2 regions of the Carnobacterium sp. FSL E2-0243 genome follow, and region 1 is predicted to be linked to the other one. Evidence: riboswitches for the same ligand, from Rfam matches in the RefSeq annotation. Region 1 holds a riboswitch; the other holds the start of a gene.

Region 1 (7,527 bases):
AATCGGAAGTGATAGCCATAAGCCTGAACATTTAGCATGGAAAATCAAAGAATCGAAAGAATTGTTGAAAAGTATTGGTTATACACAGTTCTGTACCTTTGATAAGATGGAACCTATTTTTCATGATTTATAATAAAAAGCAGCTGAGAAATTTTCTCAGCTGCTTTTTTTAACGACTTAAAGCAATTCACCAAAGCGTTTAATATAGATTTTTTTCATAAAGGTTACTAAGGTTAGATAGGCGATAATCGTCAAGGCTAACCAACCAAAGAAGTTAAGTGGGAGTGGAACCATGCCCAAGTGAGCTCCTAAATTTGTATAAGGCAACACTGTTCCAACAGCAATTCCTAAACCTGTAACAGTGGTAACAATGAAAGATGCCCGACTTTGTAGGAACGGAACTTTTGGAGTCCGTAATGCATGAATGACTAATGTTTGAGACCAAAGTGATTCTACAAACCAACCAGCATTAAACAAAGCTGCAAAAATCAATTGTTTTTCAGGTGGAAGAGAGCTATAGCTTCCGCCTAAAACTTGTGGACAAATGACAAAGAACATTAACAGATATGTTGTAATATCAAAAACTGAACTTGTTGGACCAATCCATTTCATGAAAGATCCAATTGAAGAAGAATCCCATTTTCTAGGTTTTTCTAAATATTCTTTGTCGACATTATCCCAAGGAATTGAGATACATGAAATATCGTAAATTAAATTTAAAAAGAGAACTTGAATCGGTAAGATTGGTAAGAATGGTAGAAAAGCACTTCCGACTAAAACAGAGAACATGTTACCAAAATTAGAACTAGCTGTCATTTTAATATATTTAATGATATTTCCAAATATTTTACGACCAGAAATTAGCCCTTTTTCTAGAATTAATAAATCTTTTTCTAAAAGAATAACATCTGCTGATTCTTTAGCAATATCTACAGCTGTATCAACAGAGATTCCAACGTCAGCTTCTTTCATTGCAGAAGCATCGTTAATTCCATCGCCCATGAAACCAACTGTATGGTCATTATTACGCAATGTTTTTACAATCCGTGTTTTTTGTTGCGGAGATAGTTTCACAAAAATATTGTTTTCTTCAACTACCGCAGTTAGCTGCGCCTCGTCAAGCGAATCAATATCACTACCAAAAACAACATTTTTTACTTTAATCCCAACTTGTTTACAAACAGTTCGGGTGATTTTTTCGTTATCGCCTGTCAGAATTTTTACAGCTACTCCATTTTTAGCTAAGGCTTCAAGTGCGGGTTTTGTTGTTTCTTTTGGTGGATCGAGGAAAGCTAGATAGCCCATTAGCACCATATCTGACTCATCTTTAACTGAAAATTCACCAATTGCTGCTGGATTCGTTTTTTGAGAGATAGCGATAACGCGTAAACCATCCTCATTTAGATCATCAACAGTTTTCAATATTTTATTTTTTAGAGTCTCAGTCAAAACGGTGACTTCGCCCATATATTCTACATGAGAAGAAATACTCAACATTTCTTCAACGGCACCTTTAGTAATCATTTGTGTTTTCCCATCTTGGTTTCGAATCACGACACTCATCCGTCTGCGATTAAAATCAAAAGGAATTTCATCTATTTTTTCGTATTCATTAATGGGAATGTTTAGTTCATTTTGACTTGCTTCGATAATCGCTAAATCCATTAAATTTTTAAGACCTGTTTGGTAATAGCTATTGAAGAAAGCATGTTTTAGAACACGATCATTTTCTTTACCTAAGACATCTAAATGATACTCTAAGACAATTTTGTCTTGTGTTAATGTTCCTGTTTTATCAGTACAAAGCACATCAATTGCACCAAAATTTTGAATAGAGTTGATATTTTTTATGATAGTTCCTTCTTTAGCCATGGAAAGAGTTCCTTTGACTAAGTTTGTTGTTACAATCATGGGCAACATTTCAGGTGTTAAGCCTACTGCGACTGATAAACCAAATAAGAAAGCTTCTAACCAATCGCCTTTTGTTAAACCGTTAATAATAAAGACAGCTGGTGCCATTAGCGCCATAAAACGAATCAATAACCAAGAAACAGAATTAATCCCTTTTTCAAAACTAGTATCACCTTTTTTTCTTGAAACATCATGGGCAATACGGCCAAATTGCGTATAAGGGCCGACTGCAATAACGATGCCCATTGCTGAACCACTCACAACATTGCTGCCCATAAAAGCTACATTTTCATAGTCCATCACGTTGGAATTTTTTGTGTTCGGAGCTAAATCAATTTCATATTTTTCAACAGGATTGCTTTCACCTGTCATGGCAGCTTGGCTAATAAATAAGTCTTTTGATTTCAAAATTCGGATATCAGCTGGTATCATATCTCCAGCTGATAGGTGAACGATATCCCCGCAAACTAATTCTTCCATTGGGATTTCAGTTTTCCCGCTAGTGCGTCTAGTTACTGTCGCAGTCACTTTAACCATGGTTCTTAGCTTTTCAGCTGCATTGGTTGAACGAACGGATTGAACAAAAGTTAATAAACCACTGATTGTCACCATTGTAACGATGATGATTACTCCTGTTAAATCTTTATCTGCTGGAGCAGCAATCCAATAATCCGTAACAAATGAGATGGCAGCAAGTAGTAATAAAACAAGTGTAAAAGGATTGATGAAAGCTCGTACAAGTTTAGCTGGAATGGATTCAGGTTTTTCATGCTGAATTTCATTGCTACCATATTTTTTACGCGCTGTTAGAACCTCATTTGTATTTAATCCATCTAGTGATGAACTAAAGTGATCGACCACCTTTTTACGATGAGAGGTTGCTGCAAATTTATAAATTTGATCGGTTACTTTATAGTTGATTGTTTTCTTTTTAGCCATTGAAATAGCCTCCTTTTTATAGACGATGAAACAAATTGTCCGTTGTCTCATCAAGAATGAATCGCAACTTAAATGAGCAACGATTATTTTTCTTTTCGTTTGATGAATAAATACCAAGTGATAAGTGCGGTTAGATAAAATCCCAAAATCCTAAAAATGGTTTCCATAATTTCAACCAACTTTCCTTAGGGAATAGAGCAATTTGAATGGAATTTAAGCAATAGAAAAAGCCTTTTGTTGCATGAAGGCGCAACAAAAGGCTCGTTAAATAAGAGTTACCTTCGTTGAGCTTTAGCACTATATAACGTAAAAAACGAACACATCGTTTTTAGCTACCTTATGGAAAGCCTTAATTCGACAATCCCTGTTCTACCCATTGGCATCTTTCGATATTTTTGGGCAGTAGCCTATGTTTATATAGGAGCCTCACCTAACAGTACCGATTTTAAATCGGCAAATATATAATTGTTTAATTGATTTAAAATGGTCAACTAATCATATTGCTTGATTCATTGACTAGTCTATCATGCTAGAAAGCGAGGACTAAATAGCATGAGGCTAGCCTAATAAATTAAAAGCTCATAGCCAAGATAACTTCTCTTGTTTTTTAGCTGTTTTAAAATAAAAGTTTTTTGTTTGTTTATCATAGTAGTACAGTTGCTTTTGTCCGTTATCGGCTACATAAATAAAATATTTACATTTAGAAGTTTCGTAGCTTTTGATATTTTTAATTCCATAAAAACGAACAAAGCGCACAATTTCTTGTGTGTAATCCATATCTTTCACGTCCTAACTAATGGCACTTAGTTAGTTTTATTGATAGTCAAAAATTGGGAGGTTATCCCAACTTGATTCGCACTAGTGCCATCTTTATTTTGTTGTCGATCCAATTGTTTACCTCCACCAATCTGTTGACTTAAATTATCTTATCGAATTGTGTATGAAGCTAGCTGGGCATAAAAAAGCCCTCATCTAGGGTAGACGAGGGCAACAAAAATAAATCTACCACTCGTCGAGTTTTAGCACTATGCAACGTAAAAAGTATCATTCTACTTTTAGCCATCTTATGGAAAGCCTTAATCCGACAATCCCTGTTCTACCCATTGGCATCTTTCGATGTTTTTGGGCAATGGCCTATATTTGCATAGGAGCCTCACCTAACTGGTAACACTTTAATTAATCGTTCTGATGTATCAACGGGTTCATTGTAGCACCCTATTCAGAAAATGACAACCCCTAAAAATTAAGTGAACTGTCTGGAAAGTTGAATAACAAATCGTTTTAAAGCTGAAAAGATGATTAAATCAGCGTTTATTTCCTTAATAGAAAATTAATTTTAAAACAAGAATAGAGTGGGACTTAATTCTAGATATAAGAACTGACATTTATACTGTTAGAATTAAACAAGTTGGTTTTTTAAAGATTCATTAATTGTGAAAAATAAAATTTTAATGCGTTATTTTAAACGTGAATCTAACGAATTTAAGGCAGTGTTTTAATAAATTAAATCAGTCGCTAGGTAGGTTAGTTATAAGCTTATATCTATTGTTAATTAGAGTGTTTACCAGTCGAATTTGCTTGTTTTAATAGAGGCGGAATGTTAAAATGGGGGCGAATTCAAAAATGGGAGTGTAAATGTTTTTATTTGTTATTTTTATATAAAAAGGGGATGGGGTATATGTATAATTTTTTAAATAATGAAGCGAATAGAAAGTTGAAGTTTATTGAAATACTCCATCGACAGGATGATTGGATCACCCTTTCTAAGATTGCAGAAGAGTTGGACTGTTCGGATAAAATATTACGCAGTGACATTAAGAAAATAAATATTGATTTTAGTCCATTTATGATTATTTCTTCTCCAAATGGTGTGCTATTAGAATATCCTCACACTATCAATATTGAATATATTTACAGTAAAACGTTAAGAACTAGTATAGAATATCAAGTTATAGAACATTTGTTTTTAAACCCAGGAATTACTATTACAGAATTATCGGAAATTCTCTATACTAGTGAGCCAGGTTTGAGAAGAAAAATCAAAGCATTATCTAGACAAACAGAGGAATCAGGTTTTAATATTGAGATTATAGATAGCCACTGCAACCTAGTAGGTGAAGAAGCACAGGTTCGTAATTTTTTAGTCTATTATTTTTTTGAGAAAATGTATTATGAGGATGCACCATTTAGCTCTACTGAACGTCAAGTAGTCGGGAAAATAATGGATTATTTTGAAAAAGAGTATAATAGAAGTTATGGAATGGATGCAAGAAAAGAGATGGAAAATTATCTGATCATTTCTTTAAGAAGAGTTTTGAATGGAAGGAATTTACTCACAGAGGATATACGAAGAAAGAATGTAGCAATCCGTTATTCATTGTCCTTTGTAGGGATACTAGAGGACTCTTTTTTAAAACGTGAATTTTTCCACGTGTTTAAAATAGAATTAAATCAATCCTTATTGGAAGAAATTACCTGTGTTTTTACGACATATCAATTTTCTTTACCAAATCGAGGTCCGAAATTTGATGAAAAAGCATTTTTTCAAGGTCTTGGGGCAAATATCGGAGAGCGAATTATTCAAATGTCGAAAGATTTACAAATTCCATTATATAATATAGAAGATATTCTTAAACGAGTAGCAGTAGATTTGGCAATTTATGTTGGTCCGCTTTTTGTTTTACATGATCGCAATAAGTTATTTGTTTCTAGATTAGAGCGTAATTATCCTGCATTTATTCAGTATTTAAAGCAATCAATTAACAGCTTTGGTGAAAAATATGATAATGAATTCGAAGAATCTTTAATAAACCAATTAATTTTTTCTACAGTGATTGAATGGAAAGGTCTTTTGACTCATTTAAATAATTATCATGCAAAAGTAAAAGTCAGCTTACTAGTAGATGGTTCAATAGAATTTGCGAACTATTTAGCTGCATTGATTGAGCATCAACTGGGACAAAAACTTGATATCGCTTATATCTTTAATAAACAAACTAAAAATCAGCAAAGTGAAATTGAAAAAAGTCAATTGTTGGTAACGACAATTTCAGAATATGATTCTCATGGTGTTCCTTCTATATGTATTGATCGTAATCCAAGTTTGAATGATTTAAAGCATATTAAATCTTTGATTGAAGAGATTACTAAAGAAGAATTTAATCAAAGATTAGCTTAAACGTATCAATATAAACGAATTTGAAGATTGTGTTAGAGTAAATAAAGAAAATAGCAAAAGGCAGCTAAGGAGGAAACTCTTTGGCTGCCTTTTGTGTTAGTAGTGAAGGAAGAGGAGTTCTATTTTTAATTTTTGGTAGTAAGAAATTTTTCATATTACGTAGATAAAAAAATTTCTAGACCTCCGGTAAAAATTGAAAACACAGGTTTAAAATTCCATACTATACTAGTATTTGTAAAGCAATAAGGGAACAGGAAAGTGTTGACTGACTGTTAATCTGTTAAGTAGGAGCCTTTAGCCAGTCTTCTACGAATAGCAATTCCACAAAATGCTGCTAGTAGAGCTTTAAGAATACCAGGAATAATAAAAGGTATAAAACCACCTGTAAAAGCTGCTTGCCAGTCGAGGCCAGTTCCGTATTTTAACCAAATTGTTCCAAAAAGTAGTGTAATAAGTGCTCCCGCTAAGTTAGCAAGTATTCCCCAGGGTAAATTAAACTTCGTTTTTTCTAAAATCCATCCTGTAGCTAAAGCATTAAAAATAAATCCAATCAAAAAACCACCAGTTGGTCCTAGCAAGGCGCTAATCCCTGCGGAAAAACCAGCAAAAACAGGAACTCCAATTAATCCCATCAATAGATAAATACAGACAGCAATCATACTGTTCCATCCACCTAGAATAGTAGCAGCTAAACCAACGGCAAAAGTTTGCCCTGTTAAAGGGATAGGACCTAATGGAATGGTAATTTGAGCAATAATGGCAATGATTACGGCGAATTGTGCATTCAGAATCATTTGTTTTAATTTCGTTGTTTGCATGAGAGCATCCTCTTTTCTGTTAACTTGTTTGTTTTTAAAGGTTAACAGAAATTCAAGGATAATGCAACAGAAAATAAGAATTTAATGGAGAACTACATGTATACTAGGAAAAATTATGGTCAAACAGTCATTGATATCTAGATAGCTAAAATGACTTCTTAACGTAGTCATTTTTGAGATGTGGAGTATTGCGTAAGAAAGTATAGTAGAGATAGGTTAAAAATAAGAAATAAATTTCTTGCACATTATAAATAAAAAGGTATGGAGGCTACTATGAATCAACTATTTTTTCAGAAAATTAGTAAGTTTTTGAAAAAAATAAAACAGTTACGACGAAAGCTTCATGATATTATTTGCTTCATGAGTAGAAATATAATTGGAGGGAGGTGAGAATTTGAACAAAACTTATAGGAATAAAAAAGGTATCATCATTGGATTAATGGTGGCATTACTGAGCGTGACGGTTTTTCAAATCAATAGTATGGACATAGGGGTCTTCTTTCAAAAAGAAGGAGTTCAAGCAGATGAAAGTATGTCGTTACAAGTAGTAGAGTCAACTATATTAAAAGATACACCTATTCAAATTAACTTAAAAGGCTTGCCAACAACTAAACTTGAAGAAAATACAGAAGTTTTAGAAACAGTTATTACAATGGCTTTACCAGAAGGTTTGGTTTTTAA
Region 2 (7,527 bases), 1.8 Mb from region 1:
TGTTAGGGTCGAGAAATATAGAATGGTTTACAGATGCAACAAAGAGTAACAATAGTTTGCCAAATCAGGAGGCTGCTTCAAAAATTTCAGTTGGCGCCCAAGTTAATGTTCAATCATTTGCTACGCATTATGCAACAGGAGAATCTATTCCGGATTGGGTTAAAAATTCTTCGTATAAGGTAATTGAAATACGTCAAAAAAAACAATCAAATTCAGAGTATCAGTATTTAATGAGTTCTATTAACTCTTGGGTATTGGAGCAAGATATTAAAGTGGAGGGGACCTCCCAAAAAGGTAATGTATACGTTGTTCAAAACGGAGATAACTTGTGGTCTATTGCGGAGAAGGTCTATGGTGTAGGTGCTGATTATCCAAAACTAAAAGCTAAAAATGGATTAACTTCAGATATCATTCAACCAAACCAACATATTAATTACTAAAAAAACATGAAAGAGCCGCTATCCGGTTCTTTCATGTTTTTTATTGAGATATTAGCCTTCGTCAACAGTACTTTCATCCATATAGACAATTTCCCATAAATGTCCATCTAAATCTTGAAAACTTCTTGAGTACATAAAACCTAAATCAGAAGGTTCATTTGTAATTTTAGCACCAGCTTTTATGGCATTGTCAACTAGCTCATCAACTGTAGCTCGTGTATCTGCAGAAAGTGCAACGATGACCTCTGAATCTGTAGTGGTGTTAGGAATTTCTTTTTTTGTAAACCCTTTAAAATATGGTTTTACCAAGAGCATTGCAAAAATTGAGTCACTAATAATCATACATGTTGCATTTTCATCAGTAAATTGTGGGTTAAACGTATATCCTAATTGTGTGAAAAATTCAACTGAACGGTCTAAATTTTCAACAGGTAAATTAACAAAAATTTTATTTGTTTTACTAGACATAGAGGCACCTCTTCTTTTTTTATTAGTGTATTACACTGATAAAATAACATATTCATTCAATTGTTGTCAAAGGATTCGCATTACACTTGTAAATAAAAAAAGTTTGATTTCTGTTTAGAAACCAAACTTTTTTATTAAGGCTAGCTCTTATGAGCCAACTCCTCGAGAAAAAGATAAAAATTCGAGAGGACAAAAAGCGTCCTATCAATTTTCCCTATTTTCTTACCGGAGCTAACCGGCTCAACAAGCTTTTTATCAAGGCCAGCTCTTATGAGCTAGCTCCTCGAGAAAAAGATAAAAACTCGAGAGTACAAAAAGCGTCCTCTCAATTTTTCCTATTCTCTTATCGGAGCTAACCGGCTCAACGAGCTTTTTATTTAAGAAATCAAAGTCACATCATTTTCGACTTTATAGGGATCATCAGGGTTAATATGGTCATAAAACATGATGCCGTTAATATGATCAATTTCGTGTTGAACAACAATTGCGGCATAATTTTTCAAACGTAATTTGTGTTCGTTACCTTCTATATCAAAGTATTGTAGGGTGATTCTTGTGTGGCGTACAACGTATCCTGGAACTTCACGATCAACAGAAAGGCAACCTTCTCCTTCAGAAAGGCAAGAGTTTTGAACAGAATGGCTAATAATTTTTGGATTAATCATCACGGTACTCAATTGAGGCTCTGGATTTTCTTCAGTTCCTGGAATGTGTACGGCAATGATGCGTTTTTTTACATCTAGTTGAGGTGCGGCTAATCCAACTCCCCCTCGTAAATTGTATTTTTCGCTAAGATCAGGATCTTGGCTGTTAACCAAAAACTCCATCATTTCTGCTGTTAATTTTAATTCTTGATCTGTTAATGGAAAGTCAACATGAGCAGCTGACTCACGTAAAGTGGGATGGCCTTCCCGAATAATATCATCCATTGTTATCATAGTAGTCTTCACTCCTGTAGTTTAATTTTCAGTGTTGTGTAATTTGTACATCTTAATTATTTTAACAGTATTCACGGGAAAATGCACGATTTTCAAAAATATGCTATAGTTTAGTTATATTTTTCTTTCCATTATTAAAAAATTATGAGATAATGATGAGAAGTTGAAAAGCACATAGAAGAATGTCTTAAATGATATCATAGCTGTACAAATAATTTTTAGGGGTGACACAATGGAAAAAGCAAAAGAATATATTGCAGCAGTGTACAAGAAAGTTGAAGAAAGAGATCCGCATCAGGTAGAGTTTTTACAAGCAGTGAAAGAATTTTTTGACACGATTGAACCTGTTTTAGTTCGTCATCCCAAGATGATTGAAGAAAATATTTTAGAACGAATTGTGGAACCTGAAAGACTCATTCAATTTAGAGTACCATGGACGGATGATGAAGGAAATGTTCAAGTAAATCGCGCATTTCGTGCTCAATTTAGTTCAGCTATTGGGCCATACAAAGGTGGTCTTCGTTTTCACCCTAGTGTAAACCAAAGTATTGTAAAATTTTTAGGATTTGAGCAAATCTTTAAAAACAGCTTAACTGGTTTACCAATTGGCGGTGGCAAAGGCGGAAGTGATTTTAATCCAAAAGGTAAATCTGATTTTGAAGTCATGCGTTTTTGTCAAAGCTTTATGACGGAGCTACAAAAATATATTGGGCCAGATACAGATGTTCCAGCAGGAGATATCGGTGTTGGTGGACGTGAAATCGGCTATTTATTTGGTCAGTATAAAAAATTAAATGGTTTTGGTGCAGGTGTTTTAACGGGTAAACCAATTCCAATGGGTGGTAGTTTAGCTAGAACGGAAGCAACAGGTTATGGTTTAGTTTACTTTACAAATGAAATGTTAAAAGATGTAGGTAGAACATTTAAAGGTCAAAAAGTAGTTGTTTCTGGTAGTGGAAATGTAGCTATTTATGCCATTGAAAAAGTTCATCAATTAGGAGGGACAGTTATTGCTTGTTCCGATTCTGATGGTTACATCCTTGATTTAGAAGGTATCAATGCTGAAACAGTGAAACGTTTGAAAGAAGTAGAGCGGAAACGTATTTCAGAATACGTTAACGAGCATACTAGCGCCGAATATATAGAAGGAAGCATTTGGGAATTAGAAAATGAGTTCCAAATTGCATTACCATCGGCTACACAAAATGAAATTAATGGAATTACGGCTAAAAAATTAGTTGCGCAAGGCGTTTATGCAGTTGCAGAAGGTGCGAATATGCCAAGTGATTTAGAAGCGATTAAGGTTTATCAAGAACATGGTGTCTTATACGGCCCTGCAAAAGCAGCAAATGCTGGTGGAGTAGCTGTTTCAGCTTTGGAGATGAGCCAAAATAGTATTCGATTAAGTTGGACATTTGAAGAAGTTGATGATCGCTTAAAAGATATTATGGCGACGATTTATCAACAATGTCGTGATGTTGCGAAAGAATATGGTGTTGAAGGGGACTTCGTCAGCGGTGCAAATATTGCTGGGTTCCTTAAAGTAGCTGAAGCAATGTTGTCTCAAGGTGTTGTTTAATTAAAAAATAGTCTAACAGACCACTCTCTTAAATTTTCAGAGAGTGGTCTGTTATTTTAGTTAAGAGTATCTCCAATAAATTTTTTCGGCTTGACTTAATTTTTTATTTGATGTACATTGAAAGGGAAGTAAGAATTGAATACACGCTTCTGTTAGGTGAGGCTCCTATATGGAAAATGCTGCTGCCCTGCACATATCGAGAGACATGTGTAGCAAAATGTTTAACATCTTATAATAAGATGGAATGGGTCAACAGAAATGGTCGAATTAAGGTCATTTTTAATGTAGCTGATGAATAATCTACGCCATATAGTGCTAAAGCTCAATGATGGAGAATACTACTAGTTTTTTTGCGCTAGTTTCAAGTATTTATATGAAAATTGTTTGTTTTTGATGAACTTTTTAGCATGCCCTCTATGATTGTAGGGGCATGCTTTTTCTATAGTCTAATTTTCTAACGAGTGGATCAGGACTTACAGCAAAAGAAAAGTGTGTGAATGATAATTAGTAGCAAGCTTTTCAAAAAATACATAAAAAAGAGAGGTGAGTATGATGGAAAAACCAAGTCAAAAAGATAGTTCAGACCCAGGAAGTCAGAGGTTGCAAGAAAAGTTAATTAAGTTTCATTGTACTCACTTGTCTATTTAGATACGTTTGTATCAAAGATGCCAGCTTTTCTTGCTTATGAAAGCGAGGAAACCAAAATGATGATGAATAGAAAAACTCAAATTAAGACAGAAAAAAAATCTAAAGACAACGAATTGAAAAAATTAGGCTATTTACAAGAAGAAGAAGTACTGAGCCAATTTGGCACTAGTCTAGCAGGATTAACAGAAGATGAAGCTAAAAACCGGTTAGAAAAATACGGTCCCAATGAGGTTGCATCACAAAAACCAACTCCTTGGTTTATATTATTAATTGAAGCTTTTAAAGATCCCTTTGTATACGTGTTAATGCTTTTATTAGTCGTTTCGGCTCTGACTAATGATGTTGAAGCTAGTATTGTGATGGGGTTAATGATTTTATTTAGTGCAGGAATTCGCTTTGTTCAGGAATATCGCTCACAAAAAGCTAGTTTAGCATTAAAAGAATTAATTGAAACAACTTGTGCGGTTACTCGAGATGGAGAGACTAGGGAACTGCCGATTGATGAAGTTGTTCCAGGAGATATTGTCGTTCTTTCCACAGGTGATATGATTCCAGCAGATGCTCGTTTGATTTGGACAAAAGATTTATTTGTGAATCAATCTTCCTTAACAGGTGAATCGATGCCTGTTGAAAAATTTGTACGTATAGATGACCATGTAGCTGATAAAGATGAAACGGCGCTAGATTTACACAATTTAGCCTTTATGGGAACAGATGTGTTAAGTGGTCAAGGCAGAGTGGTTATTTTAAAAACAGGAGGAGAGACCTTCTTTGGCGATATCGCCTCTAATGTTTCTGAAAAAAGAGGAGAGACAGGATTTGATCGCGGCGTGACAAACGTAAGTAAATTATTAATTCGTTTTATGTTAGTTATGGTGCCAATTGTTTTTCTAATTAATGGTTTAACCAAAGGGGATTGGGGAGAAGCATTCTTCTTTTCAATTGCAATAGCAGTAGGTTTAACCCCAGAAATGTTGCCAATGATTATTACTAGTAATCTAGCAAAAGGTGCAATAGCTATGTCGAAGAAAAAAGTTATTGTTAAAGAGTTAAATGCAATTCAAAACTTAGGTGCGATGGATATTTTGTGTACGGATAAGACCGGCACAATTACAGAAGATAAAGTTGTATTAGTGCGCCATGTAAATCCCGTTGGAGATGACTGTGAGCGCGTCCTTGAATTGGCTTATTTAAATTCTAATTATCAAACGGGTTGGAAAAATTTAATGGATCATGCTGTTATTCAGTATTTTTCTGAAAATCGTGAAAATTTTGCTATTGGCGAAGTCGAAAAAATTGATGAAATACCATTCGATTTTTCTAGAAGACGTTTAACAGTTGCTGTGAATAATCAAGGACATCAAGTGATGGTTACAAAAGGCGCGGTTGAAGAAATGATGAAAATCTGTTCTTTTGTAGAATTAAATGATGAGATAGTACCATTGACTAAAGAGTTAATGGATCGCATGATGGATGTTAGTATAAAAATGAATGAAAGTGGTATGCGCGTCTTAGGAGTTGCATACAAAAATGATGTCCATGATACAGCTATCTATTCAATTGAAGATGAAAATGAAATGATTTTAGCTGGCTTTATGGGGTTTCTTGATCCAGCTAAAAAGTCTTCTATTACTGCGATTAAATCACTTCATGAACACGGCGTTAATGTTAAAGTTCTAACTGGAGACAACGAAATTGTGTCTAAAAAAGTTTGTCGTGATGTTGGAATAGAAGTGGGCAATGCTTTATTAGGGACACAAATTGAGAATATGAGTGACGAAGAATTAACTTTAGCAACGGAATCAACCAATTTATTTGCTAAATTAAATCCAACTCAAAAAGCACGAATTATTGCGCTATTGCAAGCTAAAGGACATACTGTTGGTTTTATGGGTGATGGAATTAACGATGCTCCAGCTTTAAGAAAAGCAGATGTAGGCATATCTGTTGATACTGCAGCTGATATAACGAAAGAAGCTAGTTCTATTATTTTACTTGAAAAAAGTTTAAACGTATTGGAAGATGGTATCTTAGAGGGTAGATCAGTTTTTGGGAATATGATGAAGTATGTCAAAATGACGATTAGCTCTAATTTTGGGAATGTTTTTAGTGTTCTTGTAGCCAGTGCCTTTCTCCCATTTTTACCAATGCTTTCAATTCAACTACTTGTGCAAAATCTAATCTATGATGTTGCTCAATTAACCATCCCTTGGGATCGTATGGATGAGGAAGATTTAATGTTGCCAGCTAAATGGGATACAAGTAACCTAATGAAATTTACGCTAAGTATCGGACCAGTCAGCTCTATTTTTGATATTTTAACCTATTTATTGATGTGGTTTGTCTTCCAAGCCAATACAGTTCAAGAGGCAGCTTTGTTCCATTCAGGTTGGTTTGTAATTGGTTTAATTACTCAAACAGTTGTGGTTCATGTTATTCGTACGAAAAAAATTCCATTTATTCAAAGCCGTGCAAGTTTCGGTGTAACAGTATCCACTATTTTAGTTATTATTGCAGCCGTTCTAATTCCAAGTAGCCCAATTGGACAAGTATTTGATTTAGTCGCTTTACCAAGTAACTACTGGCCTTGGATGATTGGTATTGTCATTGCTTACATTGTGACTGTTCAATTAGTTAAAATGCTTTATATCAAAGTCAACAAAGAATGGCTATAGGCTAGTTAAAATGAATAAATAAAGAATCAGTGATTTTCTATAGATTATCACTGGTTCTTTTTTGCATTATTATAGAAGAAAAAAACTAGTAGTAGTCATCTTTTTTTATAAAAGCATTAGAATAAAAAAATACAAAGTTGTTCCTAAAGGAAAAGAAACGGAATTTATTTTTTAGAAAAAGGCAAAAATTCGAATTATGAGAAAAAATTAATCTTAAAAAAAAGCATTGTGAAAAAAATATAATGTGAGCTGTGTCTCAGTTGAAACGCAAAATATTAATACAGTTTTTAATTAAGAGTATAACAGTTGGATGTTGAATCGACGGTTTTTAGCAAAATTGTTTTATTTTCAATGCTTCATTTTAACAATAATAAAATAAGAAAGGGGTCAAGTGAAGAATTTCACTATAACAGTCGTGGTTCCTGTTTTTTTAAGCTAGTCCTAGGTTTTTTCACTTTTAATGGTGTGGAAATCGTAGCATAACACTTGCATAAGATATGAAAGCGTGTTAAATTAAAAGGGTAAAGAGATTACACTAATACAGTTTTAGTGGTCTGTATAAAACAGCATCTTAACAAAAACAAATAGATGGTAAAGAGAGAGGAATGGGTAAAAGATGGCGACAAAAAAGAATAAACCTATCGATTTCGATGCATTGATGGATAGCGTAAACGCTGATTTTCCAACAATACAAATTTTAGATGAGGATGGTAAAGTTGTAAATCCTGACTTAATGCCAGATTTATCTGATGAAGAGTTAGTAGACTTAATGTCTAAAA

What was found. A riboswitch is a leader RNA that binds a small molecule or an ion and turns the genes downstream of it on or off. The one in region 1 is predicted to bind magnesium.
Region 2: another riboswitch for magnesium. It lies ahead of mgtA (magnesium-translocating P-type ATPase); the one in region 1 lies ahead of mgtA (magnesium-translocating P-type ATPase).

The regions. Positions count from the first base shown of each region.
Region 1 is NZ_JBBOPM010000001.1:348,986-356,512, forward strand. Features, by position in the region: gene MHI00_RS01680 (histidinol-phosphatase HisJ family protein) at 1-133, shown strand, start outside; gene mgtA (magnesium-translocating P-type ATPase) at 178-2,850, opposite strand; M-box (ykoK) riboswitch at 3,121-3,295, opposite strand; gene MHI00_RS01690 (hypothetical protein) at 3,430-3,627, opposite strand; M-box (ykoK) riboswitch at 3,849-4,022, opposite strand; gene MHI00_RS01695 (helix-turn-helix domain-containing protein) at 4,448-6,028, shown strand; gene MHI00_RS01700 (biotin transporter BioY) at 6,301-6,846, opposite strand; gene MHI00_RS01705 (pectate lyase-like adhesive domain-containing protein) at 7,241-7,527, shown strand, end outside.
Region 2 is NZ_JBBOPM010000001.1:2,133,793-2,141,319, reverse strand. Features, by position in the region: gene MHI00_RS10015 (GH25 family lysozyme) at 1-440, shown strand, start outside; gene MHI00_RS10010 (VOC family protein) at 492-908, opposite strand; gene def (peptide deformylase) at 1,286-1,846, opposite strand; gene gdhA (NADP-specific glutamate dehydrogenase) at 2,079-3,425, shown strand; M-box (ykoK) riboswitch at 3,567-3,766, shown strand; gene mgtA (magnesium-translocating P-type ATPase) at 4,130-6,748, shown strand; gene pdhA (pyruvate dehydrogenase (acetyl-transferring) E1 component subunit alpha) at 7,365-7,527, shown strand, end outside.